Regions from separate parts of the Neobacillus sp. BP17 genome, predicted to be linked through region 3. Evidence: predicted binding sites of a transcription regulator. Region 3 holds the regulator's gene; each other region holds the start of a gene.
The links. The regulator Rex, encoded in region 3, represses fermentation and respiration genes when NADH is low (regulators of the CRP and FNR family bind a similar motif). The targets are predictions, from matches to a motif close to TTGTGAAATATTTCACAA.
Positions count from the first base shown of each region.

Region 1: the regulator Rex is predicted to act here: its motif matches at 6,791-6,808, upstream of adhE (bifunctional acetaldehyde-CoA/alcohol dehydrogenase).
Region 2: the regulator Rex is predicted to act here: its motif matches at 7,220-7,237, upstream of AC4QJR_RS17840 (DUF438 domain-containing protein).

Region 1 covers NZ_CM184198.1:3,133,045-3,143,681, forward strand. The annotation lists gene AC4QJR_RS15180 (assimilatory sulfite reductase (NADPH) flavoprotein subunit) at 1-1,036, opposite strand, end outside; gene ftsZ (cell division protein FtsZ) at 1,359-2,510, opposite strand; gene AC4QJR_RS15190 (DinB family protein) at 2,963-3,466, opposite strand; gene hpt (hypoxanthine phosphoribosyltransferase) at 3,554-4,081, opposite strand; gene adhE (bifunctional acetaldehyde-CoA/alcohol dehydrogenase) at 4,161-6,764, opposite strand; gene AC4QJR_RS15205 (hypothetical protein) at 6,936-7,163, opposite strand; gene chbG (chitin disaccharide deacetylase) at 7,510-8,217, opposite strand; gene AC4QJR_RS15215 (6-phospho-beta-glucosidase) at 8,465-9,784, opposite strand; gene AC4QJR_RS15220 (PTS sugar transporter subunit IIA) at 9,804-10,124, opposite strand; gene celB (PTS cellobiose transporter subunit IIC) at 10,193-10,637, opposite strand, start outside.
Region 2 covers NZ_CM184198.1:3,691,387-3,702,023, forward strand. The annotation lists gene AC4QJR_RS17810 (LysR family transcriptional regulator) at 1-500, opposite strand, end outside; gene AC4QJR_RS17815 (cold-shock protein) at 584-784, opposite strand; gene brnQ (branched-chain amino acid transport system II carrier protein) at 961-2,340, opposite strand; gene AC4QJR_RS17825 (LytA/YqiH family protein) at 2,636-3,325, opposite strand; gene AC4QJR_RS17830 (HAD family hydrolase) at 3,506-4,297, opposite strand; gene AC4QJR_RS17835 (glucose-1-phosphate adenylyltransferase) at 4,411-5,604, opposite strand; gene AC4QJR_RS17840 (DUF438 domain-containing protein) at 5,877-7,109, opposite strand; gene AC4QJR_RS17845 (ring-cleaving dioxygenase) at 7,378-8,355, shown strand; gene AC4QJR_RS17850 (PspA/IM30 family protein) at 8,403-9,041, opposite strand; gene AC4QJR_RS17855 (lmo0954 family membrane protein) at 9,065-9,409, opposite strand; gene AC4QJR_RS17860 (DUF1835 domain-containing protein) at 9,563-10,528, opposite strand.
Region 3 covers NZ_CM184198.1:232,672-243,308, reverse strand. The annotation lists gene AC4QJR_RS01325 (response regulator) at 34-741, opposite strand; gene dcuS (DcuS/MalK family sensor histidine kinase) at 719-2,338, opposite strand; gene AC4QJR_RS01315 (sulfite exporter TauE/SafE family protein) at 2,480-3,232, opposite strand; gene AC4QJR_RS01310 (redox-sensing transcriptional repressor Rex) at 3,431-4,090, opposite strand; gene moaC (cyclic pyranopterin monophosphate synthase MoaC) at 4,126-4,623, opposite strand; gene AC4QJR_RS01300 (ABC transporter ATP-binding protein) at 4,801-6,720, shown strand; gene tsaD (tRNA (adenosine(37)-N6)-threonylcarbamoyltransferase complex transferase subunit TsaD) at 7,002-8,024, opposite strand; gene rimI (ribosomal protein S18-alanine N-acetyltransferase) at 8,021-8,470, opposite strand; gene tsaB (tRNA (adenosine(37)-N6)-threonylcarbamoyltransferase complex dimerization subunit type 1 TsaB) at 8,492-9,190, opposite strand; gene tsaE (tRNA (adenosine(37)-N6)-threonylcarbamoyltransferase complex ATPase subunit type 1 TsaE) at 9,187-9,642, opposite strand; tRNA gene AC4QJR_RS01275 (tRNA-Asp) at 9,829-9,905, opposite strand; tRNA gene AC4QJR_RS01270 (tRNA-Met) at 9,940-10,013, opposite strand; rRNA gene rrf (5S ribosomal RNA) at 10,093-10,209, opposite strand; rRNA gene AC4QJR_RS01260 (23S ribosomal RNA) at 10,337-10,637, opposite strand, start outside.

The DNA of each region.
Region 1 (10,637 bases), 2.8 Mb from region 3:
GTAAATTTTCATTTGCAGTAAGACGGGCTGCCTTCTCAATCAACGGTTTCGTTAACGTCGTAATTTCAAAATGTGTGGTAAGTGCTTCTTTAAGCGGGAGAATTTCTCCTTTTTTATTCACAGTCACCTGTTGTTCTGGATCCCAGTTCATTTCCTCTAATAGCGAGGTAACGAGCGCGGGGTCATTTTCTGGATATATCCCAAGACTATCTCCCGGTTCAAATGTAAGTCCAGATCCTTCAAGCGACAACTCAAGGTGGTGCGTTTCTTTATTTGAGCCGCGGCCATTCAGATTGATATTTTCTAATACTTCTGCTTTAAATGGATTTGATCTTGAATACGTTGATTCTACTGCTTGAGATACCAGTTCCTGTACTGGAACTTGGCTGCCGGCGTCTGCTTCTTTTAAATTACTAAGCACACCTGCAAGCCATTCAGATGCTGGCTCATCGTAATCAAGATCGCAGTCAAAGCGTGGGTAAAGCCTCGTACCGCCAAGTTCTTCCAACCGTGCATCAAAGTCTTTTCCTGTTTGACAGAAAAATTCATACGAACTGTCACCCAGTGCCAAAACTGAGAAACGAAGATGGTCTAGTTTCGGAGCACGTTTTCCATGCAGAAACTCATGAAAGGATATGGCATTATCTGGCGGAGTGCCCTCGCCATGGGTACTAGCGACGATCAGCAGATTTTCAACCTTTTTTAAATTGTTAGGTTTAAAATCGCTCATTGATAAGACAGTTACTTGGAACCCAGCTGCCTCAAGTTTCTTGCCCGCTTTCTTAGCAAGACCCTGAGCGTTACCCGACTGTGAACCAAAAAGGATGGTCACATCTTTAGAAATTACTGGTGCTGTGATTCCTCCCGGTTGTTCAGATACCTGGGCATTTCCAGACCCTGAAATCGAAGAAAATTGGGCTGCTGCCAAGAATCCGCTCAACCAGACTTTTTGAGATTCTGTCAACGTAGGCAGTATCCGGTTTAGGAGTTCTGCTTGCTCCTGATTAAAAGGACTGTTCAATACTTGAAGTTGCACTAAAATCCACCTCACAAAGGATTATTAACTGATTGTGATCATTTATTTATCATGCCTTGTAATAAAGATTCTTACAGTACACAATTTTCAGTCAAAAAATGATTAATATAATAATAGTTTTACTATTCCTATAAGTCAAGTCGGTTTTAATGATTTAATCCATTAAAATCTGTTAAAATTTTGGTTTTTTTAAGTGGATGCATGTTACTACAACAATTAAATAAATATATAGCGCAATGTAATAGCATACCGCGACACTTTTCCAATGCTTTGGCTTTTGTCACGTCACACTGTCCTCATTGCGCCAGAATTTTAGGAAATGTTATCTATTTCTTCTGTTTCGGTTACGCAAAAACGTCGGAATGTCAATTGATTCCTCTGTATCCTGTCCATAGCTTCCATAATCATGCGAAGGCTCTTCATGAATCACTTGTTCTTGTTTTGGCTGGGAATGGACCTGCTGAATTCTTGATGTTCCTTCTTTTTGAATTGGAGTAGACGGCCTAGTGGTTCGTGCCAGTTTATCAACAAAACCTGTAGCAATCACTGTAATCATGATTTCATTTTTAAAATTTTCGTTAATAATCGAACCAAAAATCATATTTAGATCTTTATCAGCTGCTGAAGCGACAAGGTCCGCTGCCTCTTGCACTTCATATAAACTTAGATCTTTCCCTCCAGTTATATTCATAAGAATCCCTTGTGCTCCGTCAATCGACGTTTCTAATAAAGGACTAGAAATGGCCTTTTTTGCTGCCTCTACTGCGCGTCCATCACCTTTTGCAACACCAATACCCATTAAAGCCGTACCTTGATTACTCATAATGGTCTTAACATCAGCAAAATCCAAATTTATTAATCCAGGAACAGCTATTAAGTCAGAAATCCCTTGAACACCTTGACGCAGAACATTATCCGCTTCTCGGAACGCTTCAATCATCGGCGTTCTTTTATCAACAATTTGCAATAGGCGATCATTTGGAACTATGATTAATGTATCAACTGCTTGACTCATTAGCTCAATTCCACTTGCTGCATTTGAAGCACGTTTACGTCCCTCAAATCCAAAAGGGCGGGTTACAACGCCAATTGTCAGGGCACCAAGGGCACGGGAGATTTCAGCAATCGCAGGGGCAGCACCTGTTCCTGTACCTCCACCCATCCCAGCAGTGACGAAAACCATGTCGGCTCCTTTTAATACGTCCTCCAGCTGTCTTCTGCTTTCCTCAACCGCTTTTCTGCCAACTTCGGGGTTAGCGCCAGCACCTAATCCTCTTGTCAACTGTGCTCCAATTTGCATTTTAATTTCTGCTTTTGATAGATTTAGAGCTTGGGCATCTGTATTGACAGCAATGAACTCGACACCTTGAACTCCGCCTTCAATCATCCGATTGACAGCATTATTTCCGCCACCGCCAACGCCAATTACTTTTATTCTAGCTACTTGATCTATATCCATGTCAAAATCCCACATATTATTCCTCCTACTTATCATCCGTTAAATTATTTGCCTCGCTATTAAAAAAAATCATAGATTTTTATAATCTTGCAATCGATTAGTTACAAATAATCATATATCGTATGTATATTTTTTTCCTATTCCTATTTTACCAAAATAATAGCAGATTTAATATAGTAAGCTAACACTCAATTCAGATAAATTTGTTGAATTTTGAGGAAAATACTAGAAAATTTGTTAAATTTATTAAACAATTTTTTTAAGTAGTTCTTTTGAAATACTCCCATCGATAGATTTTATTAGCATGCTAGGATACTGCCATCAATTCTCTATCATTCTGCTAGCATGAAGATAGAGTGTCACTAGCCTGCTTCTATAAGAAAAAATACCGTTAATGCTGCCGCATTAACGGTATTTTTGATGATCAGCTTTTTAACTTTTGATTTAGCTATAAACGGTATGTACTTTTATAACGCAGGCGCTTCCAACCCCATATGACTCCACTCTTCCCGGGCTGGTCCATAAACTCCAGGTACATTTAATCCAGCTTGGCGCATTAGTACTGTCATTTGGCCGCGATGATGAATGATGTGTTTAATTAAAAGAGAAAGTGTCACTCCTTTTGGCATTTCCATACCAAACACGTTTTTCATTTCGGTTAAGGATGCATCCGTCCATTGCTGCTGTACTGCCTCGATTGTATCAGCAGTAACCTTTCGAAAAGTGTCAGCAATGATTTTCGCCGAGGTCGGTACTACATCTCCATTCTCCACATTTTCAGCAGTAATGCCGAATTCGTTAAGCATTCCAGGAGTGCTCGCAACCACATGCCACGCAATTCTGCCTAGCGTTCGGTCTTCTGGGGAAACTTCTTGTTGAAGTGATTGGTCCGTTAAAACATCTAACACCTTTTGTGTAGAGGATGCCTCTTGATTCCATTCTTGGATAAATTCAGATATTGATGTATACATGATTTTTTTCCTCCTACTTTGATACGTTTAACAATAAAAGTATATCATTCTTACCATTAACAGCAAAATTTACCACATCAAATCTATCTAAAACTCCTCTACGGTTGAAATATATGGTAAGTTTCGGTACATTTGTGCGTAGTCAATCCCATAGCCGACAATGAATTCATCTGGGATGACAAAGCCTACATAATCAACTGGCAAGTCTACTCGCCTTCTTTCAGGCTTGTCTAAGAGCGTGCAAATTTTTATTTGTTTCGGCTTATGCGCTATTAAATGACCGCGCAAGAAATGCAATGTCAGACCACTGTCGATAATATCCTCAACAACTAGGACATTCTGATTGGTAATATTTGCATCAAGGTCCTTCAGTAATCTTACTTTCCCTGATGACTCTGTCTCGTCCCCATAGCTTGAAACGGAAATGAAATCAATATTAATATTCCCCTTCATCTCACGAATCAAATCAGCAGCGAAGATAAACGATCCTTTTAAGACGACGATTAAAATAATGTCCTCATTATTGAAGTCTTTTTCAATTTGTTCCGCTAACAGCTTAACTCGTTCTTTAATTTCTGTTTCAGAAATCATCACATCTTTAATTCTATAACCCAAGATTTCCACCTCATTCTAAAAAATAAAAATGCCAATACGAAAAATCATCTAGTTTGATTTTTCGCATTGGCATCGATTGTTATACCCCTTTATAAGCAAGGCGGTAAATTTCTGCTAATTCAGTTACTAGCGGAAGTTTGGGATTTGCTGTGGTGCATTGGTCTTCGAAAGCCCGATCTGCTAGGTAGTCAACTTTGCTTTCAAATTCAGCTTTATTTATATGGTTTGCTTCAAGGCTCATTGGCACTTCCAATTCCTGTGCCAATTTAATAATGGCTTGAACGAGGCTTTCTACACCTTCCTCGGTGTTACTTGCAGGTAATCCTAGAATTCTAGCGATTTCAGCATAACGTTTGTCAGCTTTGAAATGATTGTACTTCGGAAAAGCTGTAAATTTCTTTGGCTTGGCGGCATTATAACGTATTACATGTGGCATAAGTACAGCATTTGCCCGTCCGTGTGCAATATGGAACTCGGCACCAAGTTTATGGGCAAGACTATGGTTTATTCCTAAAAATGCGTTAGCAAACGCCATACCAGCAATTGTTGAAGCATTATGAACCTTTTCTCGAGCTTCTTCATCCTGGCCGTTTTTGTAGGCTCTAGGCAGGTACTCAAATACGAGTTGGATGGCTTTAATTGCGAGGCCATCAGTATAATCATTTGCCATACATGACACATATGCTTCAATGGCGTGTGTCAAGACGTCCAATCCGGTATCGGCTGTAATGTGTTTTGGCACCGTCATCACAAATTGCGGATCGATAATGGCAACGTCAGGAGTTAATTCATAATCAGCCAGCGGATATTTAATATTTGCTTCTTTATCAGTAATGACCGAGAATGACGTTACCTCCGAGCCTGTTCCAGAAGTGGTAGGAATGGCCACAAATTGTGCTCTTTGGCCAAGATTAGGATATTTTACAATCCTTTTGCGAATATCTAAGAATTTTTGTTTTAAGCCAAAGAATTCGGTTTCTGGATGTTCATAGAACAACCACATTCCTTTGGCCGCATCCATTGCGGAACCACCGCCAAGTGCAATGATTACGTCAGGCTGGAAATTAGCCATCATTTCTGCACCCTTCATCACCGTTTCAATGGACGGATCTGGTTCTACTTCTGAAAAGATTTCACAATGCACATAATCAGGACGTTTTCTTAAATAATATAGAACTTTATCAACATATCCTAATTTCACCATTCCAGGGTCTGTAACTATAAAGGCTTTTGAAATTTTTGGCATTTTTGCTAAGTACTGTGTCGAGTTTTTTTCGAAATAAATTTTAGATGGTACTTTAAACCACTGCATATTAATATTCCTTTTCGCTACTTTTTTTATATTCATTAAATGAATGGTACCAACGTTTGTTGAGACAGAATTTCCGCCATACGTACCGCAGCCAAGGGTCAATGACGGCATATAAGCATTATAAATATCACCGATTGCACCTTGTGAGGATGGGGCGTTGACAATTATACGTCCCGCTCTCATTCGCAAGCCGAAATTCTTGATCACAGATTGGTCAGTGGTGTGAATAACAGCGGAGTGCCCTAAACCACCAAACTCCAGCATTTCCTCAGCCCGTTTGAATCCTTCTTCAAGATTACTTACCATATAACATGCAAGGACAGGGCTTAATTTTTCCCTTGAAAGTGGAAATTCAGGACCAACTCCAGTTAATTCTGCGACAAGAATCTTTGTTTCGTCAGGAACCTTCACTCCAGCCATCTCAGCTATTTTAGCGGCAGCCATTCCAACAATATCAGGGTTAACGGCACAAGAATGTACATTAATAACCAATTTTTCGACCTTCGCTTTTTCTTCCTCAGTTAAAAAGTAACAATTATTTGAAATCATTTCTTGTTTAACATGATCGTAAATTTCTTTATCAACAATAACCGCTTGTTCAGAGGCACAAATCATCCCATTGTCAAAAGTCTTTGATAAAATTAAGTCATTCACTGCTTGTTGAAGATTCGCTGTTTTTTCAATGTAGCAAGGGACATTTCCTGGTCCAACACCTAGTGCAGGCTTACCTGAACTGTATGCAGATTTCACCATTGCCGCTCCGCCTGTGGCAAGAATTAATGAAATTCTCGTATGATTCATCAGGGCTTGAGTAGCTTCGAGCGACGGTGTTTCAATCCATTGAATACAATTTTCTGGTGCTCCTGCCTTAATGGCTGCATCTTTTAGGACTCTGGCCGCTTCACTGCTGCATTTTTGTGCCGATGGATGGAAAGCAAAAATAATTGGATTTCTCGTTTTTATCGATATAAGTGCTTTAAACATTGTAGTCGATGTTGGATTGGTTACTGGTGTAACTCCGGCAATAACCCCTACCGGTTCCGCAATTTCAATCATGCCTTCATGTTCATTTTCGTTAATAATTCCAACGGTTTTATCGTATTTAATATTATGATAGACATATTCTGTAGCAAACATATTTTTGATGATTTTATCTTCGTATACGCCTCTCCCAGTTTCTTCAACCGCTAATTTCGCCAGCGGCATATGCTGGTCAATACCTGCCAAGGCCATTTCTTTGACAATTTCATTAATCATTTCTTGGTCAAAACTGCGGAACTCAGCCAAAGCTTTTAGACCATTCTCGACCAGTAGGTCCACCATCTCTGTTACATCTTGCTTTTCTTTAACTGCCTTTTCTACAACTACCATTGTAATACCTCCGTTTGATTAATTATTTGTGAAACTTTTCACAAATTATATTAAAAAAAATAATCTATTAAGCGGGTATTTTCTCAGGTGTCTATTTATTTGTTCTTTTGTGATTCATTTCACATAATTGATTAAAAAAATGTTTCCTACTTAATCTTCTTTCACAAATGGTTATTCACAAACTGGATTACGGGGAATCTTTTCAAATAATATGTCCGACAGAACCTTTGAATATTTTTTTACAATGATCACGTAATTAACTGTCCAAATATAGGAGGGAATTTCTTCATTTTCTTTAAAATACATCGCCTCAAATTCGTCCTCTACTGTTTCTTCAAATAAATCCAGGCTATAAATTTCAGAATCTGTAGAGAAGGTCTTCCATTCACAAACCATCATGTCTTATCACTCCTTGTTTGTTTATGGATTCATCATAACATATATTTTTAATAATAATTTGTGAAGTAATGAACAATATGTGAATTGTGGTTAATTTTACTAAAAATAGTCTATTTCCATATTTGACGATGTTTTCAACTGATAATATCGGAATATATTAGATGAATAGGGTATTTATCTGAAACGATTACAACCAATAAACTATTTTAATATAATATTAAATTGAATTAAATATGCTTAATTCCTAATGAAAGATGATAGTGGCAAATTAAGGGTTCCGGTCATTTAACAGCTATCTTAATACCGGAACCCCACATGAAACTAAATTTCGGGCAATTATATATCGTTAAATCAATTTAATTTCTCTTGGCAGTTTAATAGAAGTCAGAATGTCCGTCTCCCTCACACGGTCCTCTGCATAAGAGGAACCACTCAAAATCTCGTGATCCAGATAACCCGGATGACACATTACTTCGACCGTTTGCCCGTCTTGAACACGTGTGACTAGTTTCTCAAAGTAATCATAGGTCGCTCCCGCTCCATAAAAATCATGTAAAAACACATCCGAAAATGCAGCAACTCCCTCTACTGCATCCAATGAAAAACGTCTAGCACTTAAATTGTATTTTTTTGCCAGCATTTGCACCACCGGTAAAAATTCCGTAATGGTATGGACATGATGATGGCTGTCAAAATGAGTCGGTGTAAGACCTGTTTCAAGAAACTTATCAATTTGCGCACTCCACTCTCTAGTCAGTTCATCAAGCGATATCTCCCGTTGCTCTTTGAATTCAGAAATTCGTTTAAAACTGCCATTCTCATTCACTAGTGACGGAACTTCAGTTAAAAGCGGCTTCCCACAGGTGAGGACCAGATGAATCCCGACTTGAAGATTTGGATTAGCTTTCGCGAGCTCCACGGCATGCGCCACACCAGGCATGTTCATCATTATTGTGGTGGAATTAACAATACCATTTTTATGAGCATCAATAATTCCATAATTAATGCCTCTTGAATACCCAAAATCATCTGCGTTTACAATTAACTTAATCAAGCGGTATAACCTCCTTGGTAACCGGCGAAAAGGCAGCAATCCGGTGCCTTTTCGATAATTTTTGGCTGTGTTAACCTGTCTGTTGATTTCCGTTCCAGGCACTTCGCTTTCCGCGGGCGTTGCGGGGAGCCTCCTCGGCGTTTCCATCGCCTGCGGGGTCTCCCCTGCCCCGTACTCCCGCAGGAGTCTTTGTGCCTTCCCCTCCAATCAACAGAGTGTCGAAATCAGAATTAACTTTTAACACAGTCTAATTTTTAAAGAAATTAGGTAAGTATTTTTTATGTGCTTCTAACATTTCGTCGACGATTTGTTTCGCAATGGTATCAGAAGCAACTAATGGATTAATTGTTAGCGCAAGAATTGCTAGATTATAGTCTCCCGTTACCGCAGCTTCGGCTGCGACCCGTTCAAATGATTTAATTTGTTGAACAAGCCCTCGGACCGGCACGGGGAGATCGCCCATCACAAGTGGTTTTGGACCCTCTTTTGTAATGATACAGCTAACCTCAACAGCAGAATCATTAGGAATGCTCGCGATAGAACCATTATTTAACGTATTAACTGGTTGAATATCCCCTTTGTCATTATAAATAGATGAAATTAAACGGACTGCTGCATCACTGTAATATGCGCCACCCCGTTTTTCAAGTTGTGGAGGTTTTATTGATAGATTAGGATCCTTATAAAGTTCAAAAAGATCCTCTTCTAACTTTTTCACCACTTCCGCACGTGTCCCAACCGTTTCTGCATTTTTGATGTCTTTTTCGACCATTTCACGACTTTTGTAATAATAATTGTGATACGGACATGGGAGGACCCCTAAAGCTCGGATAAATTCAGGCTCCCAGCCCTGCCCTTGAATATTCTTTACGAAACTTGAATTTTCTGGATTGGTTAAAAATTCGATGACCTGATCTTTTACACTAATGCCATCCATGTAAACATCTAAGCCGTACACCATATGATTTAACCCGGCAAAGTCAATACGGACACGGGAATGTTCAACTTTTAGTAGTTTTGCGATTCCCATTTCCATCCCTATCGGTACATTACAGAGTCCGACTACCTTGCGATGGTCACTATAGCGAAGAACCGCTTCCGTCACCATCCCTGCCGGATTGGTAAAGTTAACGAGCCACGCATCAGGACAAAGTTCCTTCATATCTTTAACAATATCCAAAATAACTGGGATCGTGCGAAGTCCTTTAAAAAGCCCACCTGGTCCGTTCGTTTCTTGGCCAAGTACCCCATACTTTAACGGGATCCTCTCATCCTTAGCCCTTGCGTCGAGGAGACCCACCCGAAATTGCGTGGTCACAAAATCAGCATCCTTTAATGCTTCTCTTCGATCAAGTGTTAGATGCACTTCGACAGGAAGTCCAGCCTTTTGAAACATCCGTTTCGCTAAGTTTCCAACTATTTCTAATTTCTCTTTTCCTTCCTCGACATCCACTAGCCAAAGTTCGCGTAATGGTAGTTCATCATATCGTTTGATCAATCCTTCAACCAGCTCGGGGGTATAACTTGAACCGCCGCCAATGGTGGTAATTTTAATTGATTTAGTCAATTTCTATGAACCTCCCACTTTATTGAGTATTCATTTCTTGGCGAATCTCAACAATCTCTCTTGCTAAATCGATTAATGTAATAGCCGTCATTAAATGATCCTGCGCATGGATTAGAATAATGGGGATGTCGAAATCCTTGCCTTCCGCTTCAGCTTGGATCAATTGTGTTTGAAAGCGATGGGTATGAATGATTTCACCATCAGCTTCTGAAAGTTTTTCCAGTGCAGAAGTGAAGTTTTTTTCTTTGGCTGTAAAAATCGCTTCCATGGCGAGACTTCTGGCATTTCCACTATGCAGAATTAATTGAAATGAGAGTTGGTATAATTCTTCTTTTGTCATCTTTGTCCTCCTCACCCAAAATACGTGCTAAGAGCTTGCCATTTGGCAAGCCCTTTTTTATTTTATTGTTATTTACTAGACCCATTTTCAACATTGAAGTTTTGTTTATCCCACATTCTAAAAAATGGATAGTAAATCGCAAAAGCAACGACTAAATTGATCACTTGCATTAACGCCCCTCGGATATTTCCACCTGTTGCTAGATAACCTCCGATAATTGGAGGAGTCGTCCACGGTACGGCAACACCAGCTGTCTTCGGAGCAAAACCAGTACTCATTCCAATATAAGTTGTAATGGTGAGAGCCAACGGTGTTAAAATAAATGGAATAATGAGCAGAGGATTTAAAACAATTGGGGCTCCGAAAGTAATCGGTTCATTAATATTGAATATTCCTGGTCCGATCGCCAGACGGCCTAATTGCTTGGATTGCTGGCTCTTCGCCATAAATAACATCATAAGAGCAAAAACAAATGTTGCACCTGAACCGCCCATATAAATGAAAATATCAAAG
Region 2 (10,637 bases), 2.3 Mb from region 3:
AGCTTCATTTCTTCTTCCACGATGGGGTACACATCAAATTGCTGTTCATCAATAGGGAGAACTGCTACACCTAGCTCGAACTCTCCTTCCTCGACACTTTTTACCACTCTTGCTCCACCATACTCAGTAATATTCAGTACTATATTTGGATAGGAATGATGAAACTTCGCGATTACCCTTGGAAAAAATAAACTGCCTATAAAAGGGGGCAGCCCAATATCGATCTGCCCTCTAGACAGGTTCGTTATATCATTTAAGGTTGTTTTCATTTCAGATAGAATTCCAGCTATTCTCTGCGCATATTCTAAAACAATTCTTCCTGCATCAGTTAGGTCACTCGTCTTATTGGTCCGAATAATCAACGTCATCCCTAGCTCTTCCTCTAACGCCCGGATTGACTTACTAATGGCTGGCTGTGAGAGATGCATGCTTTCTGCCGCTTTTGTTATACTTTTATGCTTAGCCACTTCCATGAATAATTGTAATTGCCTTAATTCCAACACTTCCACCTCTGAAAATTTGATTATTTCATTTAAACACAAAAAAGACCCTCATAAGAGAGTCTTTTATTATTTAGGTTCAATTATGCTTTACGAACGTTAGTAGCTTGTGGTCCACGTTGACCTTGTTCTACTTCAAATGTAACTGCTTGACCTTCGTCTAAAGTTTTGAAACCTTCGCTTTGGATAGCTGAGAAGTGTACGAATACATCGTCTCCTGCTTCGCGTTCGATGAATCCGAAACCTTTTTCTGCATTAAACCATTTTACTTTACCTTGTTCCATTGTTGTTTCCTCCTCGTGTGCTTGGCACACATTGTGTTACTATCCTTGCTCAGTTCTTTAAGACAGAAAGTTTAGCACTTATTATCCTACAACTAACAAAAATAATTCTTCTTAACTATAACAGAAAAATGACAGGAATGCAAATAGTTATTTTCGAGGAAGAGTGTTTTTGTATGTTATAAGAAACTTTCAGTTTTGTTTTTTACACGAATCGTTGTAAAATTCTTCACATTGACGATGATTCCAGTAATGATGATCGTAACCAAAACTGGCAGGAACCATCCGAGCCCATTGTGATAAAAAGGCAAGAATTGATCATAAAACGAAACAATCTTCGCAAGCCAGCCGAAATATTCAATCCCAAGCAGATCGCAGAGAGTTTTAAAACCATCTATGGTACTAATCATAAAGGTGACAATAATGACAGCTGCATAAACAATTCGTGAGTGGTTAAATAGTTTCGACAAAAATGTCAGCAGCATTAACGCAATCGCCAAAGGGTATAGCAACATTAATACCGGAATGGAAAAATTAATGATATTCGATAAACCAAAGTTGGCAATCACAAATGAAACGACTGAAAAAAGCAACACCCACATTTTGTAACTGACTTTAGGAAGCAGCGTATGGAAGTATTCACCGCACGCTGACATTAAGCCAATGCTCGTAGTTAGACAAGCGAGCAGGATAATAACCGACAACATCACCGTTCCGATTGATCCAAAATAATAAGTAGATGCCTTCCCTAAGACAGGACCTCCTGTTTCAAACAGACCGAATGCACTTGTGCTCGTCGCCCCTAAATAGGCAACACCCACATAAATGATTCCAAGGAAAATGGTTGCAATCAACCCAGATTTAGCTGAAGCTGATAGGATTCCTCGAGTAGTTGTAACACCCATTGAACGAATAGAATTGATGACGATGATCCCAAATACAAGTGATGCAAGAGCATCCATCGTATTATAACCTTCCATAAATCCTTTCATAAACGCTCCGTCAGCATAAGCCGCTTGTGGCGCTTCAATAGAACCGAGCGGTTTGACAATAACCATGACTAATAAGATAAAAATTAATACAATAATCGCAGGAGAAAGAATTTTCCCGACCCGATCGACTAGCTTGGCTGGGTTTAACGAAAACCATAATGTCACGATAAAAAAGAGCAATGTAAACACAAATAAGCCAACTTGTCCATAACTTTCGCTAACAAACGGGGCTATTCCGATATCGTAGGCGACTGCGCCTGTCCTTGGTGCGGCAAAAAATGGCCCAATCGTTAAATAAAGAACAGAAGTAAATATCACCCCATAGAGCGGGTGGACACGGCTTGCAAGTTCCTCTAAGTTCTTACTACCTGAGAAACCAATTGCAAGAATTCCTAAAAAAGGGAGCCCAATTCCAGTAATTAAAAATCCAGTAATGGCCATCCAAACGTTAGAACCTGCATTCTGACCAAGTGCCGCTGGAAAAATTAAATTGCCAGCCCCGAAAAATAGAGCAAATAGCATAACTCCTATAACGAAATACCTTGAAAATGGTAATTTATTCTGCATTTTATTACTCCTACCTAAATTGTTTCTATGTTTAGCTTTTAATATATTCCGAGAATTATATTACTATCCTTACAAATTAATATCAACCTATTTTTAAGATTTATTAGATAATTTCGACAGGAATAAAATACCTTTATAAAACAAATTTACTTGATTTTTCAAAACAAGAAAAAGATGCCAAATGATTCTAACCAATTTTGAAGTTCTATTCTGAGATAACAAATATTCACAATTAAGAAAACAAAAAGACCTCTATCCAACTGTCGGCAAAGATCTTTTTGATTACCTCTAGCATTTATGGAGTCCCTGTAACAAATTTATGAATCAACTTTTGTCCGGTCTCATTTTCTGTGTATAAAAATGATACTTGTTTACCTTCATTAAGCTGCGATAATTGCTTGATAGCTTCCTCTGTTAGCTGAAAGGCTACCTTTTTACCCTTGATATCAATTTCAATTGAATGAGGATCCATTTGACCTACAAGCACTCCGCTCCCCTCGCTAAATGAATTTTTAACGAGTAATTCGGTTACCGCTTTGGCTTCTTCTTCTTTTGCCGTTAAGAACACTTCTATTTTATAGCGGCCATTTGGGAGGTTTGAGATGGTAAATTTTTTAACAATTTCTTGATTACTACCTAACTCTAATACTTTTATCGCATGGGTTGACATGACTTCATCTGAATATTGTTTAACTTTCTTCCCTTGTAAATCATAAACAATATAATCTGCCTCTAATCCGCTAGGAAACGTCAGCTTCTGGGACTTGTTTGAAAGATTTTTAACCTTGTACTTAATAATCATTGAATTGTTCTCAGACTTCGTTTCGATCGTAGGATGAAATTTAGCAGCTATCTCATATTCTTCTGGGGTTTCAGTCTTCGTCCCTTCTGCACTCCCCTTAGGAACAGAATTTGTTCCACACCCTGCTATAAGCCCAATCACCAATGTTGAACAAAGAATAGAAAACCATTTAATATTTCGCATTTTTCCTCTCCTTTTCAAAAAGCAATTTGGTGGTCTTAGCCATATAGTCGCCGAAAAGGAGAACAAAGTTACATCTTTACTAAATATTTTAAGTTCGACAATTTCCATTAAAACCAAAAAAATTGCCATAAATATAGGATACCCCCCTACATCTACAGCAATTTTTTAAGAATATGTGTTTTATTTCGACTTCAATTCCTCTAATAAAGGAAAAAGTTCTTCTAAATGTTTAATCTCAAAAGTAGGAATAACTTCATTTCTCGCTTTGTCATGTCGGTTAATCCAGACTGTCTTGATTCCTGCTCGATTCGCACCAAGAATATCGGTCATCAGATTATCCCCTACCATAATGACCTCATCCTTATCAACCGACAATAACTCAAGTGCGTGTTCAAAAATGGTCGGGTCAGGTTTCCCTCTGCCAAAATCCCCCGATATAACAATGTGGTCAAAATAGGGAACAAGTTCCGGTGTAATCTCCAATTTTGTTTTTTGAAGATCTGGTGAACCATTGGTTAATAATAGCAGTTGATAATTTCCTTTTAACCTATCTAGAATTTTAAAAGATTCCTCATATACAAAAGGTAATTTCCTGCGTTCCTGAGGAAAACGTTCCGCCAGCTCCAAGCCAAAATCAGCGTCGTCTACTCCCATTGCTTTCAAACCCGTTGTCCAAGCATCTTTCCGGTAGACAGGCATCATTTCCTTCATCTTTCTAAAGTCATCTTGATCATCTAAAAAATTCCCCCACAGCCCTTCAAACGGATTGATGCCAATCATTTGCGTGAAAGGGTAAAATTCATAGCTGGCATAAATACTTCTCGCAGCTTCTCGAACGGCCTCTTCTAGTTGATCCACATTAAGCCCATACCGCTCCTCTGCCACTTTACACGTAGCAACAAAAGCTTCCTTAACACTTTTTTGATCCCAAAGCAGTGTATCATCTAAATCAAAAAAAATCGCTTTAACCATCGTAATCTTCCCCTTGTCCAAGATATATTTTACTAGTTTACCATTTTACAAATAAAAAATATATCATTCTGAATTTTTTATTATTTTATTTTAAAAGGGAAGGTTTCCGATTTTTAGGATGATATTGTCAATACATTGTTTTTGGACGTTGTTTCGTGAAGGGCAGGATCCACGGTCACATTATTTCCGACAACTATTAAATGGATGTCCGGATCCTTTGAGACAAGGATGACACCTTTCTTAATCACTGTTTGGCTGCCTATGACCGCATTTTCAATCCAAGCGTTCTCTTCAACAATGGTATTAGGCAGGATAACAGCATTCTTGATTCGCGCCCCCTTTCCAACCTTCACCCCGCTAAACACAACAGATTTTTCGATAGTCCCGTATATTTCACAGCCTTCACTTAGTAAACTTTGTTGAGCCTTTGCGGATTGATCCAAATATAAAGGGTCCGCATTATGTTCGACCGTATGGATTTTCCACTCCGGATTTTGCAGAAAAATGTTTGTCTCCTTATTTAAAAGATCTAAATTAGCATCCCAAAAACTCCAAACGGTCCCCACATCTTTCCAATAGTTGTTGAAATAATAGGCATAGAGCCCTCGTCCATCACACAGCATTGAAGGAATGATATCCTTACCAAAGTCTCGATTTGTAATTTCTTTTTGCTCCTCTTGCAGCAAGTATTCTTTTAACACTGGCCATTTGAAAATATAAATACCCATTGATGCCAAATTCGTCGTCGGATGTTCTGGTTTTTCTTCAAAATCGATAATTTTATAGCTTTCCTTCTCCATTTTTATGAGTCCAAAGCGGCCGGCGTCTTCCCACGGAACTTCAACGACAGCAATCGTACAATCCGCGTTCGTTTCAATATGCTGTTCAAGCATTAAAGAATAATCCATTTTATAGATTTGGTCTGCAGAAAGAATCAGAACATGCTCTGGCTTTTGCTGCTCGATAAATTCAATATTTTGAAAGACAGCATGGGAAGTTCCTTCATACCATTCTACTCCAGAGTTATTGCGTTGAAATGGTGGGAGAATCGTCAGGCCCCCGTGACGATTATACAAGTTCCAATAGCTGTAATGACCAAGATGTGAATGCAGCACATAGGGCCTGTATTGCGTTAAAATGCCAACCATCTCAATTCCGGAATTCAGACAATTACTTAAAGCAAAATCAATGATACGGTACTTCCCGCCAAAGGGGACTGCTGGTTTCACTAATGACTTTGTCAGCAGGTTTAACCTTGTTCCCTTCCCGCCTGCCAATAACAAAGCAATCCATTTTTGTTTTTTCATTGTTACCCTCCTCGAAAATTAGTTCCTAACATGTGCACATCTATAACATCTTCCTCTACTTTTATTATCTCCGTTTTCTTCCAGTTTTCCGTTGAACCTGTTACAGCTTTGTGAAAGTGACCAGCTTTTTTATCGACACAAACTGTAAGCAAACTCAAATATTAGCAAGTATTGTCGTAATTTTAAAAACTGAATAGTTCCCATAACAAAAAAACTGCCATTTCTTGACGATTACCTCGACATTGAAATGACAGTTCTTTTTATATATGCTCTTAATTTAAGATTCGTTTCTCTCCTTCAATTGCTTTGATCGGATCAATATTCTGGGTAAATTCAAGCGTGCCGATATAGTTTCCGTTCTCATCACGAACCGCAAAGTAGCGAATATAAACATATTTATCCTTGAACTTAATCCAAAAATCTTCACAGTCCTTTTTGCCAGACTTAAAGTCTGCCAACAACGCCTCTACAACATGGACACTTCTTGGAGGGTGACAGTTTTGGACAGTTCGGCCAATGACGGCTTTCGTCCGCGCGAAAATTCTTTCCTTCCCGTGTGAGAAATAACGGACCACATCATCCTGATCAATAAACGTGATATCCACTGGTAAATGGTTTAATAACAACTCCAGCTGCTTTAAGGAAAGAATCCCTGTTTCCATCTTAATATACCCTTCAGAGATGGCCTTTTCTTCCAAGGCCTTTCTCTCCGGCCTCCAAACCTCGGCAGAATCGATCAGGCAAAAACCAATTTCATCACTTTCATGGGCGATTTTAACCCATTCATCTTCCGTAAAATTATTTAAGGCCATTGGGAAAAGGATGTTCTCTTCCTTATAAATCATCCCTGCTACTTCTTGAATGACATAATTTACAACGGCAATAATAGCTTCCTTATCGCCTTGATAATTAACAAGTTTCTGCCTGCAATCCTTAATCGCGTCCCGAATGAAATCATCAATTCTCCACATATTGGTGGTTGGACCGAAAATCCCGTACTTTTCTAAATAGGGAAAAATCAAATTCTCTTTACGGCTATAATGCTTTTCAATATCCAGCAATAGATTGATATCTTCCATTAGTTTGTAAATATTCTCTGTAGAATCTTCCTTCATAAATTTCTCCAAATGGACCTGAAGCTTCTTCGATAACAATTTATCTATTTCTTGATTCTCACGCTTAAAAGTATGAACGGGATGCCCAGGCTGTTCTTCTAATCTTCCGTTTTGGGTTCCATCTTCCACAATCGCTCCTTGAAAAATAGCTGAATGCTGATGATAGAGATGTTGTAGTTCTTTCGCAGAAATACTTCCCTCTTCGACAAAATCATGTTGGAGCTGTGTAATCTCTTCAATGGTTATTTTTCCAATCAATGCATCAAAGTGGGCTTTAACCTCGTCCAAGTTTCTTCCTTGATGAAGATCGACAAACAGTTGTTTTAATATACTTAAGCGTTCTGAATTTGATTTAGTCAGTTGTTCACGATTATTAATGATTTCACTCATAATAGGATTCTCCTTCATTGTGGCAAAATACTTTTGATATTTGTTCTCATTAGTAACTTACCACTTCCGAAAATCCTTGTTAGTGATTAACATCATTAGTAACAAGCTAATTGTGAAAATTTTAGGAACGAACTTTTGACAGCAAAGTTATTTCATGTTATATTTATTTCGAATTAAAGATAAATTAATTCAAGATAATATTCCATTTAATCTTAAAAGATACTATGAAAATAAATGCTAATTATAGAGGGAAATGGGAGGAACAACAATGAATGGATTAAAAGGTATACATCACGTGACCGCGATTACAAGCAGTGCGGAAAAAAACTATGAATTTTTCACATATGTATTAGGGATGCGCTTAGTCAAGAAAACAGTTAACCAGGATGATATTCAAACCTATCATTTATTCTTTGCTGATGATGTTGGCAGTGCAGGAACCGATATGACCTTTTTCGATTTTCCAGGGATTCCGAAAGGAGTTCATGGGACCAACGAAATTTCCAAAACATCCTTCCGTGTCCCAAGTGACGCGGCGATTGAGTATTGGGTGAAACGTTTTGATCGTTTAGGGGTAAAACATACAGGGATTAAAGAACAATTCGGTAAAAAAACCCTGTCGTTTGTGGATTTTGATGACCAGCATTATCAATTGATTTCAGATGAAAATAATCAAGGGATTGCAGCCGGTACCCCATGGCAAAAAGGGCCTATACCATTAGATTATGCTATTACAGGATTGGGTCCGATCTTTGTTCGTGTCGCAAATTTCGACTACTTTAAAGAAATGATGGAAAAAGTACTCCTCTTTAAAGAAATAGCAAATGAAGGTTCATATCATTTATTTGAAGTGGGTGAAGGCGGAAATGGTGCACAAGTGGTTGTCGAGTATAATGCGATCCTCCCTCAAGCCCGCCAAGGCTTCGGGACCGTCCATCATGCGGCTTTCCGTGTCGAAGATCGGTCTGTCTTAGAAGAATGGATTGGACACATGGAAAGCTTCGGCTTCCAAACGTCAGGGTTCGTCGATCGTTTCTTCTTCGGTTCCTTATATGCAAGAGTGGCACCACAAATACTGTTTGAGTTTGCAACCGACGGTCCAGGATTTATGGGCGACGAGCCTTACGAAACATTAGGCGAAAAATTATCTTTACCGCCATTCTTAGAACCCAAACGGGAACAAATTGAGAGTATGGTTCGTCCAATTGATACGACTAGAAGTACCAAGGAATTCATTAAAGAATAAAACAAAGAGCGAGGCAACGATGCCCCGCTCTTTGTTCATTTAAAAACTTATGAAATCGTTTCTTTTTTCATTTCTTTTTCTAATTGTGCGACGCGCGCATCAATTGTACTGCGGTAAAATGAGCTGTTCACTTGGTGCTCTAAGCGGTCAAGATAGTTTTCGATTTCCTTAAACTTTGAGTATGATTTATCAGAGTATGAATGGGAATCGAGCACTTGGTTAATTTGAAGATTCGCGCGAGTCACATTTTCTCTGCCCATTAATTCCATTCTGCGAAGATGCATATCTTTCACCTTATGCTTCATTTCCTCATATTTTCTTTCTAAATCACTTAACTGCCCATTAACTTGTTCTAGGGAAGTACGTAAACGATTTGCTCGATCGGTATATTGCTGCTGCTCGGCGGCGGCGAACTGATATAACTCATTTTCCCCTGCTTTTGATGCAATTTCGGCTTGGTATGTTCTTTTTTCTGCTAACTCTTCTGCATGCTGTAATTCTCTTTGGAATTCATCTTTCAAGACATACTGGCGCTCCAACAACTTTCGCACCTTTTCGGTCTCTTGTTCACATTGGCGAAGGTATTGATTAAGAAGAGCAATTGGATTTTTCTTCTCCTTGTGATCAATCGCCTCGTGTAAATCTGCTGTAATCGTGTTTTTAATTCTTGTAAATAAGTTTGTCATGTTATTCTCTCCTTTTTTTGTTTTTATTTCTTTAATTCATTCCATTGCTTTTCAAAATTAATGAATGGATCTGATTCCTCTTTTTCAAAAATCACCTTGCTGCTATTCCATTTTTTGTAGACTAGGTACAGCACATAGGCAGCTGCAACACCAATGATGGCAGGAATATTGTGTAGAGAAGCGATCAGGACAATCCCCCCGATAATCGCTAAGCCAATTTTCCAACCAGTTGATTCTGTTTTTAGGAATTTTTTGTAGATGAAATATAACAGCACTGCACTTACAATCAGACCTAGCATCGGACCAATTGTTGAAAGCAGGACGATTGCTGCAATCCCACCTGCTAAAAGTAAACCGAATTTTTTCATTTTGTTTTCCTCCTTTGTTTATCTTGATATCATCTTACCTTTTTTCCCTGATTATCATAATTGCGCCTACGCTTGATTTTTCACTCGGTCTAAAGACGTAGAAAGGGTCAGTCCGTTACAACTTTATGTGTTGTGAAGGACTGACCCTAATATTTAATATTCAGCTTTATTAATAAGCCTTTTTCCATTCCAGAACCATATATCCTCTTTTAAATAGACCCCGCCAAGCCACCAATCTCGTTCATAAAATTCAAAGGACGTTTTTCTTCCATATAAAACGTCTAAACCATTGGAAGTTAACCTAAGTTTGGCTAACGGCTCTGGGTTCTGATAGTCAGGAAGTGGATTATCACATTCCAACAATGGGTATGGGCCATTCACCAGTTCGTTTAGCATAGCTGCAAAATAAAGATCACTTATACCATCGTTACTTCTTTTTTGTGTAATGACTTGGAACAATTCCGTAAGGGGGCAAGTATTTTTATCAAGATAATTAATAACGAAGGTTTCTACTTCATTTAAACCTGTTTGTATTGAAGGAAAGAAGCTTAAATGAGTTTGTAATGCTTGTTTAAAAAAAGGTAATTTTTGCTTTGAGGCTTCAATCCAAGTTTCAATCTCCATGGGATTCTTTGATGTATATGCTTGCCAGCCCGTAATTGCCTCTTTTATTTGCTCATCTGAAATGGGTTGTTTTTTATGAAAAAGTTCTTCCAACTGATGTGAAGCTAATTGCCCAAGGCCATAAAATGGCTCTTCCCCCTCATACTCATTAATGGTCACCATTGATAAATTCTTCATTTCTTTTTTTGAGAGTTCATTGAGTAAATACATTAACATCGTTTGATCATATCGATCGTGCTCAAACCAGAGAACGATTTCTGTCTCCTTTGGAATCTCAGAAAGAAATCGATTTTGGTCTTTACAATTCTGGATGAATAACGCAGCTGGAATCGCTACCTTTTTTTCAAAAAAATCGGCTCGACAACTAATCCATTTTTCACCGGAAATGTCATGAGAGAGTGGACCAAAATCATACATTTCCCGCCAAACCAGAACATCTCCTGGAAGATTTCCAATCTTATTCCCCACCACATCCCCATTCACAATATGTATCATAGCAATATACCTCCGTTGTGACTAGCATAAATCTATTTTAGCATGGAAATACATATATCCTTCTAATATATGTATGGACCTGTAGTTTGCTAAGAAAGGATTGCATATT
Region 3 (10,637 bases):
TGTAAATAAAAAAAGTAAGCAGTTTTCGGCTGCTTACAAAAAGGCTTTGATTAGATGTTCTTTCATTTGATTATATTCATGCTGGTATACAGGTCTGCCGACAGTACCGTAAATTACCTTCACATCAAGAATTCCGATTTCCTTTAAAAAGTTTAAATACTTACGGACCGATACCCGAGAAATGCCGACCACCTTTACAACGTCCTCTGTTGAAAACGGAGCATTTTTTAATTCCTGAATGGCTTCCCAAATTTGTTTTAAGGTGTCTTTTGTCAGTCCTTTCGGGAGGTCTTCGATAAGAGACTTTTCCTCTCGGTGCAGGATCTGCTGGTCCAGCACGTCTTGATTAATTACATGTTGTGTCTGAATAATCTTTGTTTGGTTCTTATAGTCAACTAACGCTCTGCTAAATCGGTCAAATTCAAAAGGTTTAATTAAATAATCTACAGCTCCGTACCTCAAAGCCTTTTTAATCCGCTCCATGTCTGACGCTGCTGAAATAATAATTACATCGGTCTCTTTCTCATTTTCGCGGAGGTAGGTTAACAGCTCTAAACCTAGTTTCCCCGGCATAAATATATCAAGCAAGATAAGATCGATTTCTAGCTTTTCCAATTTCATAATCGCCTCATCTACAGATGCAGCCATTGCCATCAATTTAAATCCGGGGACCTGCTCAAGATAGCGTTTATTGAATTCAGCCACCATTGGATCGTCATCAACGATCATCACTCGGATCATTTCTGTCCCCCTCCCCATCATATGGTATATACACGGCGAAAACGGTCCCTTTTTCAGGCTTTGATGATAGAATTAAATCCCCGTCCAACTTTTTAACCGCCTGCGAAACGAGATACAATCCTAATCCTCTATTTTCACCTTTTGTGGAGAACCCTTTGTTGAAAATTTGGTTTTGTATTTCTTCACTCATCCCTTTTCCGGTATCTTTTACTTCAATTGTTAAAATATCATCTGCATAATCAAGGGAAACTGTTACTTTTTTGAGTGGACAACCGCTCACAGCCATAATCGCATTATCAATTAAATTACCTAAAATCGTAATCAGTTCATGTGTTATATCAGAATCCTCGGGTTGAGGAATTGGTTGTTCACACAAAACTGATAACTCTGTCCCCGATTCCCTTGCATAACTTAACTTTCCAATTAAAAAGCCTGCTAATACAGGGTCCTTTATTTTTTTGGTCACAAAGCCAATTTCGTTATTGCGATGATTAACCGTTTCATTGATGTATTCAACAACTTTTTCATAATACCCTGTATGGACCATCCCTAAAATAACATGAAGCTTATTCATATATTCATGTGCCTGGGCTCGAAGTGCATCGGCGTAAGTTCTCACTCCAGTCAGTTCTTCGGCGAGTACTTGTATTTCTGTTTTATCGCGAAAAGTTGCAATGGCCCCTACGACCTTATTCCCAACAATAACAGGGACTCGATTAGTTAAAATAGTCATTCCATTTAAATTCTGTTCTTCATCCAATTCAGCTTTACCCGTTTGTAAGAGATCTTTTAAGCGCGTGGTAGACAAATACCTTTCTATATTTACCCCCTTCGGATTATCCGGCAGTCCTGCCTTGTGAAACATCTTTAAAGCAGCTCGGTTGACAAGTGTTATCTTTGACTCTTGATCAACCGCGACTATTCCTTCTCTGACGGATTGAAGCATAGCGCTTCTTTCTTCTAATAATTTTGCGATCGCAAACGGCTCAAGCCCAAGTAAGATTTTTTTGATATATCTAGCTAAAATAACAGCCCCAAGAACACCGATTAATAGGCCGATCAGGGTTCCAATATAGATCCCAGTTCGGCTCTTTTTGACGGCCTTTTCCACATTATCCAGCGAAATCCCAACGGCCACTGCCCCGATTTGTTTCCCTTTTTCGTCCTTAATGGGTGTAAAAGAGCGTAATGAAGGTCCCAGCGATCCCTTTGATATTGACGCATGCTCTCTTCCTTTTAAAACAGGCCCTTCATCTCCACCCCTGAATGGCAACCCTATTTTTTTACTGTCGGGGTGGGATTTTCGAATGGCATTCATATCCATCACGACAATAAAGTAAACATTTGTAACTTTCCTCATTTCATTTGCATAGCTTTGAATGTCCTTTTCATCGCGTTTCCCACTCATCGCCTCAATCACAAGCGGACTATGTGCAACCATGCGAGCTACACTTCTTGCTTGCTCCGCCTGATTCTTTTCCGTCTCTGAAGCAATTCTGGAACTTATAAGTAAATCCGTTATCAACAGCGAAAAAGTAACCACTACACAAACGAAGACAATAATCACTGATTTTAAACTCCATCTGCCCCTTCTCATATTTCCCTCCAGCTGTACCGGGTGTCAGGCACCATCTTGATGCACCCCTTGATGACAATGTAATCATTCAGGTAAGTAAAGTAAACGCAAAAAAGCTGCAAAGCTTGCTATGACAGAACTTTGCAGCCTTGGAAGCTTTCTTTAGCTTATCAGTAATATAGCTCCTGCTAAAATAGGGGTCAGGACCATCGCACTTTTTAAAACGGGCTGAGGTGCAAAGTCCGTAAACTTAGCCCCGACATAAGAACCAATCATGGTTCCTGCCACCACTTCAAATAACAATGGGAAGTTCAAGTATCCTTGAAAATAATAGCCAGCTCCCCCTGCTAAAGCGATGGGCAGAATAACAAGCATGGTTGTACCCACAGATTGTTTAAGCGTAAGTCCCAAGATTAAAAGCAGTCCGATTTGAATGAACGGTGCAGCACCAATCCCAAATGTCCCAGACAACAACCCGGTAACCAAACCGACTAGCGCTGCTTTCTTAATGAGAAGAAGGTTGCTCGGTTCGTCTTTTTTATAGTTTGCCTTAATTTTTTGAACGATAAACAATCGTACGACCAAGATCATAGCTGATAGAAACAACATCCCTGCGGTTAACCAATGCAAGGAATGGATGGGAATCAAACCAGCAAGCTTTGAACCAATAAAGGAAGCAATCGACCCAAAGCCTCCGACAATTAGACCCGTTTTAATCGAAATATTTCCTTGTCGAAAATGACTGTACGCACCTGACAAGGTAGTAAACACCATGGCAGCTAAAGATGTCCCTAACGCTACATGGATGGGAACTCCAAAACCCACTGTTAAAATGGCAATAATAAAGCCAGAACCTCCTGCTCCGACAAATCCTAATAATACCCCAAGTACAAACATAGTCAGCACGATCGCCAACTTCATCCCCTCCAATTGCAAAAACCCTAGATGTCACTCTAGGGAATGTGTGATCTATAATCCCGATAGTAATCGCTTGCAAATAAACTACCTACATCTTAGTCCAGCCCTCAGTATTTTGATAGATTATGTAATTAAAAAAAGCAAGCATACAAAAGAGCTCTCCACAAATATTGTGAAAAGCTCTTAACTAAATTACTATTCTTCTTCCTCTAATTCCACCGTCGGATAATGCTTTAAAAAATAAACAAGCGATTGCAGTTCCACTGCTAAGTCAATATGATGGACTCTAATTTGCGGGGGAACATTTAAGCGTGCTGGCGTAAAGTTTAATATTCCCTTTATATTTGCACTCACAAGTCGATCAGTAATCATCTGTGCAACTGGGGCTGGAACCGTTAATATCGCAACGGATATACCTCCCTCAGATAAAACCTTCTCCAATTCATCCATATGATAAACCGGGACCTCGCGAATTTTTGTTCCCATTTTTTCTGGATCCACATCAAAGGCACATTCTATTTTCGTGTTATTATTCTTTAAAAAATTATAGTTTAAAAATGCCGTGCCCAGATTTCCTACCCCTATTAAAGCAACCTTTGTTAATTCATCCTGGTCCAAGGTTTTACGAAAGAAGGAAATCAAATAATTGACATTATACCCATAACCTTTTTTTCCTAATGCTCCGAAATAAGAAAAATCGCGGCGAATCGTGGCTGAGTCGACCTTTACGGCTTCACTTAGTTCGGCTGATGAAACCCTTTGCTTACCGGAAGAATGCAGGTTTTTAAGAAATCGGTAATAAAGGGGCAGCCGTTTGGCTGTCGCCTGTGGTATTTTCATTGTTTCATTACTCATAATCTCCCACACCCCATGGATAATTTAGTTAAAAATCATTTAACTTTTTCGTTTCTCTTAAAATCACCATTTTTACCGCCTGTTTTTTCGACAAGATATGTAGGGCCAATCACCATACCTTTATCAACTGCTTTACACATATCATAAACCGTTAAAGCGCATGCTGACGCAGCTGTTAACGCTTCCATTTCTACACCTGTATTCCCCTTGGTTTTAACGGCTGCCGATATATTTAAGCGATAATTCTCTTCTGTGTCCTGCTCCCAGGAAAAAGATATATTAACCCCCGTTAAGGGAATCGGATGACACATCGGAATCAAATCCCACGTCTTCTTTGCTGCCATGACCGCAGCTACCTGTGCCACTGCTAAGACATCACCTTTTTTTATCGCGTGATTCGTAATTCTATCGTAAATTTCTTTCCTAACTGTAATACTGGAATGAGCAAGTGCCGTCCGTGCTGTTTCTGGCTTATCACTGACATCGACCATTTTTGCTCGGCCTTCTTCATTAAAATGCGTTAATTCTGCCATATAAATAATCCTCCCTTCAAATCATACACTATTTTTCCTTATCTGTCTGTGAAACTTTGAACGAAATTCAAGGTTTTTGCCGATTTAACACCTTCATCCACCTAATCTGCGCCTCAGTTTATTGCCGATATACGGGGAATAAGGTACACTAAACCTATGTAATAGAGGTGAAAAAGAATGATTTTGTTACAGGTTAATCAACTACAAAAATATTATGGTGCTGACCTAATTTTATCGAATATTAAATTAGAATTACAAACTCGAGACCGTGTGGCTCTAGTTGGTCGCAACGGGGCAGGAAAATCAACATTATTGAAGATTATTGCTGGCCACTTGTCACATGATGGCGGTGAAATCATCAAACCAAAAGAAGTAATGATTGGCTATTTAGCCCAAAATACTGGTTTAGAGTCCACTTTGTCGATATGGGACGAGATGTTGACTGTATTTGAACCGCTGCGTTTAATGGAAAAGTCACTTCGGGCCCTTGAAGAGCAAATGGCCGATCCTAATGTATTTGATGATACTGGAAGATACGAGAGAATCCTAAAAGAGTACGACCATCTTCAAGTGAAATTTAAGGAGCAGGGTGGATATCAATACGAGGCAGAGCTCCGTTCTGTACTCCATGGGTTAAATTTCCCTGATAAATCCTTGATGATATCAAGTTTAAGCGGCGGACAGAAAACGCGTCTTGCCCTTGGTAAACTGCTATTAACTAAGCCCGATATCTTAATATTGGACGAGCCGACCAACCATCTTGATATTGATACCCTGTCCTGGCTGGAGCAATATTTACAAAGTTATCACGGGGCCATTTTGATTGTTTCCCATGACCGCTATTTTTTAGATAAGGTGGTTACGCAGGTATATGAAGTGTCCCGTAAGCAAATCCAACGATTCACAGGCAACTATAGTTCCTACCTAGATCAAAAAGCGGCCAATTATGAGCGTGATTTAAAGCTTTTTGAAAAGCAACAGCAAGAGGTGGCAGATCTTCAGGATTTTATCAACCGGAATTTGGCACGTGCATCAACGACCAAACGAGCCCAAAGCCGCCGCAAAAAGTTAGAGAAGATGGAACTGATGGACCGCCCCTTAGGAGATGAAAAATCGGCAAACTTCTCGTTTGAAATTGAAAAACAAAGCGGCAATGACGTGTTAACGGTCGATTCCCTTGCTGTCGGTTATCAGGGCGAAAAGGTCTCAGAAGCCATTTCTTTTCGTGCCTATAAAGGAGAAAGCATTGCCTTAGTTGGCCCAAATGGAATTGGTAAATCAACCTTATTAAAAACAATTATTAAAAAGCTTCCTGCCCTAGACGGAACCATTCTCTATGGAACAAACCTTTCCATCGGATATTACGATCAGGAACAGGCTGAATTAACTTCCAATAAGCGTGTTTTGAATGAACTCTGGGATGATTACCCGTTAAAAAACGAAAAAGAGATTCGAACGGTTCTTGGTAATTTCTTATTTTCCGGTGATGATGTCTTAAAAATTGTCTCCACTTTAAGCGGCGGGGAGAAAGCTCGACTTGCTTTAGCTAAGCTGATGTTGGAAAAAGCCAATGTTCTAATTTTAGATGAGCCCACCAACCATTTGGATTTAGATAGCAAGGAAGTTCTTGAGAATGCATTAATCGATTACCCTGGCACAATTCTTTTTGTCTCCCATGACAGGTATTTTATTAACCGAATTGCCACAAAGGTCTTGGAACTGAGCCGCCATGGCAGTACAGAGTATTTAGGGGATTATGATTATTATGTAGAGAAGAAATTGGAGCAGGAGGAGCTTGCTGCCCTGGCGCTGGCGGATCTTCAAAAAGGGTCTGCGCAAATGGAAGCATTTGAGAAAAATACTTATCAACAGGATAAGGAAAGCAAGAAACAAGAGCGTCAGCGAAAACGAAAATTAGAAGAAGTGGAACAAAGAATTGAAGAACTGGAAGAGCAAATTCAGGAATTCGAACAGCAGTTATGTGATCCAGATATCTTTCAAAATCATGAAAGAGTATTAGAAATCAACCTAAAAAATGAAAAAGCCAAGGCTGAACTCGAGCAACTAATGGAAGCATGGGCGGAATTGGCAGAGTAAAAACCGAGCAGTGCTCGGTTTTTTCTTTTTAATAAGACATATATCGACAACATTCGATATAAACACTTTTTTAAAAAATTATTCACTTTTCCACAAGCTTATTCACATTGTAAACAGAGTATTCCCAATGATTTTTTTAGTTTTCCACAATATCCACAATAATTACCCCACTTATCCACATTATACACAGAAAACAATCCACTTATCCACATTTAAGATTATTTTGATGGAAGTTCAAAAATTCTTATCAACAAAAAAACTCTTCTTATCCAGAAGAGTTTCTAATTATATAATTCAATATCTAATCCAGGATTGGCGTTTAACGTCAAATTTGCTCGAATTCCCTTTTCAAACATCACACTTCCAGCAGCAGCGATCATTGCTGCATTATCTGTACATAGTGATAATGGCGGGATGACTAATTCAATCCCAGGTTTCTTTGAAAAAACCTTCTCTAACGCCTGTCTAAGTCCTTTATTCGCTGCAACCCCGCCCGCTACCAATACTTGCTCTACGCCGTATTCTGTGACCGCTCTTTCTGTTTTTGTGACTAAAACTTCAATGACGCTTTCTTGAAAACTTGCAGCTAGGTCTTCAGGGGCAATCACCTCACCGCGTTGCTCCGCATTATGGACCGTATTAATAACTGCGGATTTTAAACCACTAAAACTAAAATCATAGGAGCCTTCCTCCAGCCATGCCCGAGGTAAGTTAATCGTCGGATTTCCAGACTGAGCCAGGCGGTCAATATGAGGGCCGCCAGGGTACGGCATATTTAATGTGCGGGCTACCTTATCGTAGGCTTCCCCTGCAGCATCATCTCTAGTTTCCCCAATCACTTCAAAATGGCCATGTTCCTTCATATACACCAGTTCTGTATGCCCGCCAGAAACGACAAGAGCGAGGAGCGGGAATTTCATTTCGGTTACCAGCCGATTTGCATAAATATGGCCGGCAATATGGTGAACAGGAACGAGTGGTTTGTTCTCAGCAAAAGCTAATGCTTTCGCGGCATTTACCCCAATTAAAAGGGCACCGACCAGTCCAGGGCCCTCTGTGACAGCAATCGCATCAATCTCAGCAAACAAAATATTAGCTTGCTTTAAGGCTTCCTCGGTAACAATAGTGATTTGTTCAACATGGTGGCGGGAAGCAATCTCTGGCACAACACCACCAAAACGTTTATGACTTTCAATTTGAGATGCCACAACATTTGCCACAATCTCACGGCCGTTTTTAATGATTGCGACAGCCGTTTCATCACAACTTGTTTCAATTCCCATAATCCATTGATCTTTTATCATAAATTTACCCACATCACTAAACCATCTTCCTGATTATCTGAATAATAATTTTTACGGATTCCTCCATTTTGAAAGCCTAGCTTTCGATAAAGAGACTGTGCCACATGATTGGTCACACGTACTTCAAGTGTCATGGTCTTTGCTCCCATCTCCCGGGCTACTGACATCATTTTTTGCAATATAGCTTCCCCCAGCTTCCGGCCCCTATATTCAGGCAAGATTGCTACATTCGTCACATGGGCCTCGTCAATGACAATCCACGCTCCGCAGTATCCAAGAATTTTATTATTTTCTTCTAAAACGATATAAACAGCAAATCGATTATTGTGCAATTCATTATAGAAAGCTTCACGACTCCATGGGGTCGTAAAAGATGCATGCTCTACTTCCAAGATCTGATCAATATCCTCTTCCCTCATATTACGAAAAACAAATGAATCTACCATAACTCTCTATTCCTATCCATTTCATATTTTTCCTTTCGCTTCTAACCATTTCGCTTCAGCCTCAGCTAAACGAATATAATTTGGGACAAAAGAATGTATGTCCTCTCCAGGTTTATCCTTGCCAAGAAGGGCGAGCTCTGATGGACGAGGATTATGTTCTGTGATCGCTGCAAAAACGGCCTGTGATTCCAAATGGTCAGCGATTGTTGCTTGATGGAGTAATAAATCATTTCCGATAAATAATATAGATTTACCGGCTCCTTTTAGAGACTCTGCCCAATCGGCTAACATGACCAAGCGATCCTCTTTAACTGTTAAGAATTCACTGCCATGATTTTGGTATAATCCCGTATACACTTGTCCCCTTCTAGCATCAAAGAGAGGCGAAACATAGCCATCAAAATAACGGCTAACACCTGATGCTAGAATTTCAAGGCTGGAAATACCGACAAGTGGAATGTTTAGGGTCCATGCTAACGTTTTAGCAATGGTTACCCCAATTCTAACTCCTGTATAAGAGCCTGGTCCCTTGGCTACGACAATCTTCGTTAAATCTGCAGGCACCCGCTCACAATCCTTCATCAGTGTTTGAATAGCAGGCATAATCCGAACAGAATGGTTCTTTTTTAAATTGGTTATATATTCTCCAAGTACTTGATTCTCTTCAATAAGCGCTACTCCTAAGGCATAGTTAGAAGTATCAATCGCTAATATCGTCATGAAAAAATCTCCTTACATAATTGCTCATATCTTTTTCCTCTCGGGGCGAAAACCATTCTTCTTTGATCCCCTTCTTCACGATACAAGTAGATGGTCAGTCTTTCCTCGGGAAGCTGCTCCTCAATTAAATGTGCCCATTCTACTACCGTTACTCCATCTCCTTCGAAGTACTCATCAAACCCCAGGTCTTCAAATGCATCTGCCACCCGGTAGACATCCATATGATATAATGGCAGGTTTCCTTTATATTCTTTAATAATGGTAAATGTCGGGCTATTAACGGTTTTCTTAATTTCTAAGCCTTTAGCCAACCCCTTTGTGAAAGTTGTTTTTCCTGCACCTAAATCACCTTCCAGTGCAATGACATCTCCCGGTTTTAAGAGTCCAGCCAATCTTTCGGCAAACTGAGAAGTATCCTCAGAATCCGTTGTAATACGTTCATATTGTTTCATTCGATCACCTTTTTATTTTAACATCGTAGCACATATCTTCATTTTACCTTATTTATCTGCAAAAAAACCTTAGGATTTCTCCTAAGGTGCCTATTTCATATGTAGTTTACCTGATTTTTTACAATTGAGCAAAAAAAGGCATAAAAAAAGACGAAACTTTGTTTCGTACTCATTTTACAATATAAATGGCGGTCCGGACGGGACTCGAACCCGCGACCTCCTGCGTGACAGGCAGGCATTCTAACCAACTGAACTACCGGACCAGAGTTTTTTCAAGCAATGCTTGAAAATAACTTATTGCGGGGACAGGATTTGAACCTGCGACCTTCGGGTTATGAGCCCGACGAGCTACCAGACTGCTCCACCCCGCGACGATAAATATAAATTACTGCACCATAATATTATCTCACTTCAAGAAAATAAATATGTATGGTTTTTAAAGTAATTTTAGCCTGGCAACGTCCTACTCTCACAGGGACGCGTGTCCCAACTACCATCGGCGCTGAGAAGCTTAACTTCCGTGTTCGGTATGGGAACGGGTGTGACCTTCTCGCCATAATTGCCAGACCATATATTCGACACTATTTTATTATAATGTCTTTTTCATATTTTTCAAGAGGAAAATTAATTTTTTTCATTCCCTCAAAACTAGATAATGCAGAAGAAGATTGTAAACTCAGAGATCACCTTAAAATTGGTTAAGTCCTCGAACGATTAGTATCAGTCAGCTCCACATGTTACCACGCTTCCACCTCTGACCTATCAACCTGATCATCTTTCAGGGTTCTTACTAGCTTGCGCTATGGGAAATCTCATCTTGAGGGGGGCTTCATGCTTAGATGCTTTCAGCACTTATCCCGTCCGCACATAGCTACCCAGCGATGCTCTTGGCAGAACAACTGGTACACCAGCGGTGCGTCCATCCCGGTCCTCTCGTACTAAGGACAGCTCCTCTCAAATTTCCTGCGCCCACGACGGATAGGGACCGAACTGTC